One region of the Tardiphaga sp. genome, then DNA from elsewhere that is predicted to be linked to it. Evidence: riboswitches for the same ligand, from Rfam matches in the RefSeq annotation. Region 1 holds a riboswitch; the other holds the start of a gene.
The links. A riboswitch is a leader RNA that binds a small molecule or an ion and turns the genes downstream of it on or off. The one in region 1 is predicted to bind cobalamin.
Positions count from the first base shown of each region.

Region 2: it holds a riboswitch for cobalamin, as region 1 does, so the genes downstream of both, ACEK02_RS21655 (TonB-dependent receptor) here and ACEK02_RS31570 (DUF1636 family protein) in region 1, are expected to answer to the same signal.

Region 1 covers NZ_JBGMOE010000227.1:16,574-20,073, forward strand. Annotated here, with positions in the region: gene cobW (cobalamin biosynthesis protein CobW) at 1-172, opposite strand, end outside; gene cobU (bifunctional adenosylcobinamide kinase/adenosylcobinamide-phosphate guanylyltransferase) at 173-703, opposite strand; gene ACEK02_RS31570 (DUF1636 family protein) at 700-1,149, opposite strand; cobalamin riboswitch at 1,258-1,439, opposite strand; gene cobT (nicotinate-nucleotide--dimethylbenzimidazole phosphoribosyltransferase) at 1,539-2,594, shown strand; gene cobS (adenosylcobinamide-GDP ribazoletransferase) at 2,595-3,359, shown strand; gene ACEK02_RS31585 (tyrosine phosphatase family protein) at 3,352-3,500, opposite strand, start outside.
Region 2 covers NZ_JBGMOE010000161.1:254,558-258,057, forward strand. Annotated here, with positions in the region: gene ACEK02_RS21650 (PepSY domain-containing protein) at 1-121, opposite strand, end outside; gene ACEK02_RS21655 (TonB-dependent receptor) at 124-2,403, opposite strand; cobalamin riboswitch at 2,509-2,700, opposite strand; gene ACEK02_RS21660 (alkaline phosphatase) at 2,844-3,500, shown strand, end outside.

The DNA.
Region 1 (3,500 bases):
AGGCTTTAGCCGCGCATTCCTCAACGAGACCGCCATCGAAACCGGCATCGCCGAATTCATTGACGATCACCGCGATGCGACGGCCATCGGCCTGGGTCAGCAGCGAGCGCAGCAGCGTGGTCTTGCCGGCGCCGAGAAATCCGGTGAGCACAGTGACGGGAACGCGGGACATTCAATTCTCCTGGGAACGCTTGAGCCAGAGCGGAAGCCCGGCCGCGATGAAAGCGACATTCGGCACGGCGGCCGCGATGATCTGGTTGAGCCGGCCCTGTGCATCACGAAAGGCACGGCCGAGCGGGGTCTCCGGCACGAGACCGAGCCCGACTTCGTTGGACACGAAGACAATCGGATAGCGCGAGACATCGAGAAAGCGCACCAGACGCTTCGCTTCGATCTCCGGATCACGCTCGGCTAACATCAGGTTGGACAGCCACAGTGTCAGGCAATCCACCAGCACGACGCGCCCCACCGTGGCCTCGCGCGTCAGGGCATCGACAAGGGTCAGCGGTTCTTCCACGGTGATCCAGCCTTCGCCGCGCTGCCTGCGATGCTGCGCGATACGGACGTGCATTTCGTCATCGCCGGCCGTTGCGGTGGCCAGGTAAACCTTCGTCAAGCCGATGCCATCGACCAGCCTTTCGGCGAAAGACGACTTGCCCGAGCGCGCACCGCCCAGCACCAGTGTTGTTGTAGCGGCGGTCATTTCGGCGCACGCCCGTCTTCGGGCGACCAACGCAATGGCGGCACACGCGCAACCATGCCCTTCCGCAACACCTCGGCGCGCTCGCGCCAAGGTACGAGGCCGTAGTCGGATTTTTGATAGGAGTCGACGAAGGTCACCAGCGCCGCACTGCCACTGTCAGTCTGCAGATCACCGAACAGGAACGTGTAGCCATCCGGGCTCGTCACCGCGACCGTTGCCGGCCGCTTGCAGACGCTGAGGCATTGCACGGGACGCACCATCACTGCAGCATCGCCATCGTCGAGCGCGGCCTTCACGGCATCGAACATCTCAGGGCCTACGATCGTGCCGGTATCGGCGGCTTTGCAGCTGATGCACACGCTCACGACAACGGGGCAAGCCGGTACAGGTCGCGGCGGTTCGACCGAAATTTGTTCGCCAGAGATGTCGGCGTTGTCGTGATCCATTACATGCTCAGTTCATGCCCTCGCGGGCCTACGAGCTTTGTTGGATCGCGCCGACAGCATGGCCGTCGGTTCGCTCCCGTCCGGTGCACCCCGCCCCGACGACGCCTCCAAAGCACAGTTCGTGATGGCAGGTCTCCTGGCTCGCGAGTCAAAGCCTGCAGCCGCCTTCCCGGGAATTCCCAGTGGCACCAGCGCGGGCTCGTCGCTTACAGTTGCGGGGGCAGCGCCGGCCTCAAACCGGCTTCCCTATTCACCTTCCACGCGGAAGGACCATCGCAAAAGACGCTATCTGCCGGGTGCGCCGGGGTCAACCGCGCCGGCAAGCGACCGCCCGGACCTGTTGACCTTGCAGGCCGTCTTGCGTCAGTTAGGCCGCGAAAAGGAACCCTATGTCCGCCCATTCTCAGTCCTTGTGGCAGCCACCCGCCATTGCGCCCGTCGACCCGCAGATCGCGGCAGGCATCCGTGCCGTCATCGACGGCAAGGCCAAGCCGCCGCGATCACTGGGACGAATCGAGGATCTGGCGCTTCAGCTCGGCATGATCCGGCATCCGGGCGAACCGCGCGGCGACAGTGCCGTGCTGCTGGTATTCGCTGGGGATCACGGGCTCGTCGCCGAGGGCGTGTCGCAATATCCGTCGGCGGTGACCGTTGCGATGGTGATGACCTATCTGGCCGGCCGCGCCACAGCCAATGCTTTCGCCGCGGCCAACAATATCGGTGTGCGCGTGATCGACATCGGCGTTGCGGCCGAACTGCCGGTTCATCCGAAGCTGATCGACGCCAAGGTGCGCATGGGCACGGCCAATGCCGCGCGTGAGCCGGCGATGACTTCAGCGCAGGCGATTGATGCGCTGATGCGCGGCTACCGAATCGCCGTTGGCGAGATCAAGGCCGGCGCAGACATCCTCGCGCTTGGCGAAATGGGCATCGGCAACACCGCCTCCTCGGCATTGGTGGTTCATCGGCTCGCGCCGGCACCTCTGGATGATTGTATCGGCGTTGGTGCCGGGCAGGACGACGCGGGTATGGCGCGCAAGCGCGCGGCGATCACGAAAGCGGCTGCACGCAGCGACGCAACCGTGCCGCTGCATGTGCTCGCCGAGTTCGGCGGGCTCGAAATTGCGGGCATGGCCGGCGCCGTGCTTGGTGCGGCATCGCAGCGACGCCCCGTCATCATCGACGGTTTCATCTCGACCGCTGCCGCGCTGCTCGCCGTTCGGCTCTGCCCGGCGGCACGCGACTATTGCGTGTTCGCACATCGCTCTGCCGAGCGCGGCCATGATATCGTACTCAACGCACTCGACGCCAAACCGCTGCTCGATCTCGGCCTGCGCCTCGGCGAAGGCACCGGCGCACTGCTGGCGGTGCCGCTGGTCCGCGCCGCCGCGCGCATGCTGACCGACGTCGCCAGCCTCGATGACGTGCTGGCTGGAAAGATCTAGATGGCGCTGGATCCGCATCTGCTCAATGCGATCCGCTTTCTGACCGTGGTGCCGACGCCGCACTCGGCCAACGCGCCGGAGCGGGACTGGCTGGCGCGGGCGATAAAATACTTTCCGCTTGTCGGCGCCGGCATCGGCGCAGCATCCGCGCTTGTATTCCTGATCGCGAGCGAATTCTGGTCGCCGCTGATCGCGGCACTGCTGGCGGTGACGACCAGCATCGCGATCACCGGCGCCCTGCACGAAGACGGCCTCGCCGATACCGTCGACAGTTTCGGCGGCGGCTGGAGCATCGAGAAGCGCCTTGCCATCATGAAGGACAGCCGCATCGGCACCTATGGCGCACTGGCTCTTGGCATCGGCGTTGCATTGCGGGTCGCAGCCATGGCCGCACTGCCAATCTGGCTAGGGGCTGCGGCGCTGATCGCAGCGCATGCAGCCGCGCGTGCCGTACCGGGCTTCGTGATCAATCGCCTGCCCTATAGCGGCGATACCGCAGCGATGAAGGTTTCCTATGCAGAAACACCCGTGCGGTCGAACGAACTCACTCTTGCGCTGATTATCGCCGCACTTGCGGCGATCCCGCTGGCGTTCATCACCGTTGCATCCGTTGCGGTCGGCTTGCTGCTCGGTGCAACATTCGCAGCCCTGCTCACGCGCTGGTCGCGCCGTTTGCTCGGCGGCTACACCGGCGACGTCCTCGGCGCTATCGAGCAATTGTTCGAGATCGGTTTCCTGCTCGGCGTCGCCGCCGCGATCAGATAGGCCACACCAGCGGCAGTTGATACGGCGCACCCTCGAAGGCGTCCGCGCCGCGGCCGATGCGCGCGATGGCTTCAACCATGCGGCCGTCGCGACCGAGTTGTTCGTCAGCCAACTGCACCATCAATTTGTTCGGCGTCACAT
Region 2 (3,500 bases), on a different contig from region 1:
CATACATCATCACCACGCCGGAGATGAACCACATCGCGAAGAAGAGGCAGGTGACGATACCGACCCAGCGGTGGCCGATATACAGCCACCGCCGGAGTGTTCGTGTCAGTGTGCGTGCCACGCTCAGAACTTCACGTTGACCGCGAGCTGAGCGGTCCGCGGCATGCCGAGCAGCCACTGATTGGTGCCCCCGGACGTCGCAAAGACCGTGTCGAACAGGTTGTAGATCCGCAGCGACACCGTGGTATTGACGTCGGGCCTCCACTGCAGGCCGGCATTGACGACATTATAGGCCGGCATCTCCAGCGTATTGGCGTTGTCGGCAAATCGCTTGCCGATGATCTGCACGCCGGCATTGGCCGACCAGTTCTGTGCGAAGGCCCAGGTCACCCAGACGTTGGAGACGTTCTGCGGCACGTTCACCGGCACATTGCCGGCATAGTTCACCGGGAGGCCGCCGACCGACTGCAGGAAGTCGTCATACTTCGCGCGCAGGAATGCGGTGTTTGCGTCGATGCGCCAGCCATGGTCGAGCGCGAACCCGACCGACGCCTCGATGCCGCGTGACGATTGCTGGCCGACCTGCAAGGTCACGTTCAGATTGTTGGGATCGCGGGCCAGGAGATTGTTTTTCACGATCTCATAGCCAGCGAGCGTCCACTCGCCACGGCCGCCCCAGAACGATTGCTTGACGCCGACTTCCACCTGTTTGCCGCTGGACAGCTGATAGGTGCTGTTCGCCGCTGAATTGGTGATCAGGTTGCTCACCGGATCGACCGCCACCGAATACTGGCCGTAGACAGCGAGATTCTGGATTGGCGTATAAACCGCGCCAGCGCGCCATGAGGTCGCATGATACGCCTTCTCATAGCTGTTGCCGGGCGTGACGTAGTCGGTCCGCTCAACGGTCGGTTCGTCCTGGCGGATGCCGCCGATCAGCGACAGCTGGTCGGTGACGGACAAGCGGTTTTCCGCGAACACGCCATATTGGTTGGTCGTGGTGCTGAAGCCCGGCACCGTCGGTGAGGTGGTCGCGTAGAACGAACCCGGATTGAAATTGAACAGTGGCACCGACGACGAGCCTGCATAGGGCGAATTGTTGGTGTGAGTGAAGGAGATGTTGTTGACGTCGAAGCCCGTGACGAATTCGTTGACCATGCCAAAGATGTGGCCGCGGAAGGTGGCGTCGAAACGGTCGCCGATCTGCGCCTGGTCGTGGAAGATTTCGATGTAGTTGCCGCCGCCGCGGTCGATCAGGCCGGTCCTGGCGTTGTAGACATAGCTTTCCTCGTCGCGCCAATGCCGCTGGCTGTTCAGATAATACAAGGTGTTGCGCAGCGTGATGCCGTCGCTCACCCGCCACTCGGTTTTCACCTGGTTCCAGCTGTCCTGATAGCGGATACTGCTGTCGCTGACATTGTAGTTCTGGAAGCGCAACGACGTGTCGAGCTTGCCGTTGATCAGCGGCGTGCCGAAGTAACGCGACGGACTGCGGTCACCGTAATCGGCTGAGATCGTCCAGGTGATGTCTTCGGTCTGTTTGATCTGCACGGCGGCGTGGACTTCGACATTGGACTGGTGGTCGCGGTCGACCCAGCCATCCGACATGCTGCCGATGGCGGTGATTCGGTAGGCGACGTCCTTGCTCACCGGGCCGCCGCTGTCCACGGCGATGCGGCGTTCCATATTGGTGTCGAAAGAGATCTCGGCCTGATTACGCGGCACCCACAGCGGCAGTTTCGAGACCACATTGATGGCGCCGCCAATGGCGCCTTCGCCATACATCACCGAGGCAGGACCGTGCAGCACTTCGATGCGCTCCGACGACCAGGTGTCATAGGGGAAGGTCAGCGTGCCGGACCCGACATAGAGGCGGGTGCCGTCATACAGTGTCATCACCGTGCCGTTGCCGTTAAAGCCGCGGGTGTTGAAGGCGATGCTGCCATTGCCGGGCGCTGGCTGGGCGGTGAAGCCGGTGGCGTTTTGCGTCACCGCGGCGATGATGTTTTGCTGGCCGCGTTCGCCCATGGTCTCGGCGGAGATCACTTCCACGCTGGCCGGCGTCTGCAGGCGCGTCAGGCCAAGGCGGCTGCCAGTGGATGTCGTGCCGGTGAGGTTGAGCGTCGGCGCTGCGAAGACCGGGCCTGTCGGCGTGGCGACCGGCGCGCCAGTGTCGGCTGCAACGTTGCGCTGCTGCCGCGAGCGCGCAGCGCGCGTGGGCTTGCCTGATGTCGTGCGGCGTACCCGTGTTGGCGTCGCGGTCGGCTGAACTACCACGGGATCGAGTACGTGGTGCGATTGCGCAGGTCGCAGCGAGCCTTCGGCGGGCAGAAGGAAGCAGGACAGTGCGACGGAGGAAAGGAGAGCATTGCATCGCTTGGATGCATGGGAGACGGAGGTCATCTGCAGGACTCGCGGTTACGTGGCACGTCACCGCAAACCAAGTCTCGCCGCCGCTTACACAGCGGCAGTGTGACTTCCACCAGGACACCCCGCCCAATGTGCTCGCGTGTGACCACGACTGGCGGCAGGTCTCCTGGCTCGCGGGTCAGTGCCTGTCGCCGCCTTCCCAGGTGAATACCCAGTGGCTCTTGGCGCAGGCTCGCCGCTTACAGTTGCGGGGGCAGCCGCGGAATCGGGGATCCCCCTCACCGCATTCCCTTTTGATCCCCGAAGGGAACCGTCCCGTTCACGTTAAGGTGAAATCTCCAAATGTGTCAATCCAGTCGCCAGTCATTCGCAACTTGCACCGACAGGTGTTGATATTGCGCATCACCTGTCATCGCAGCGTCAAGCGATCTGCCTAGCACCATGGGTGTCAAAGCCAGGATCAGGAGTTCGCCATGACTTGCAAGTTCTCGGCGTTACGTATGTCCCGCCGTCGTTTTCTCACGCGCTCAGCTGCAGCAGGCGCCAGCTTTCTGGCGATGCCTTACCTCAGCCGCGCGGCCGATCGTCCGGTGGTGTCGCATGGCGTGCAGTCCGGCGATGTCGGGATCAATAGCGGCATGATCTGGTCGCGTGCCGACCGGCCGGCGCAGATGATGGTGGAAGTCGCCACCACCGAGTCCTTCAACAATGCGCGGACCTTGCCGCCGATGGCGGCGCTGCCCGAAACCGATTTCACAGCAAAGCTGCTGCTCGACAATCTGCCGGCCGGGCAGGATATCTTCTACCGCGTCAAATTCCGTGATCTTTCGCATACGGAGATCGTCGGCGAGCCCGTGACCGGCCGCTTCCGCACCGCGCCAGCGGATCGCCGCGATGTATCTTTCGTGTGGGGCGGCGATGTCGCCGGACAGGGCTGGGGCATCAATGCGGAGGATGGCGGCATGGTCACCTACGCCACCATGCGCAAGCACAATCCGGATTTCCTGATCCATTCCGGCGATACGATCTATGCCGACGGCCCGATCCTGCCTGAAGTGAAATTGCCTGACGGCACGGTCTGGAAGAACACCATCACCGTGCCGGAAAAGGCCAAGGTCGCCGAGACGCTC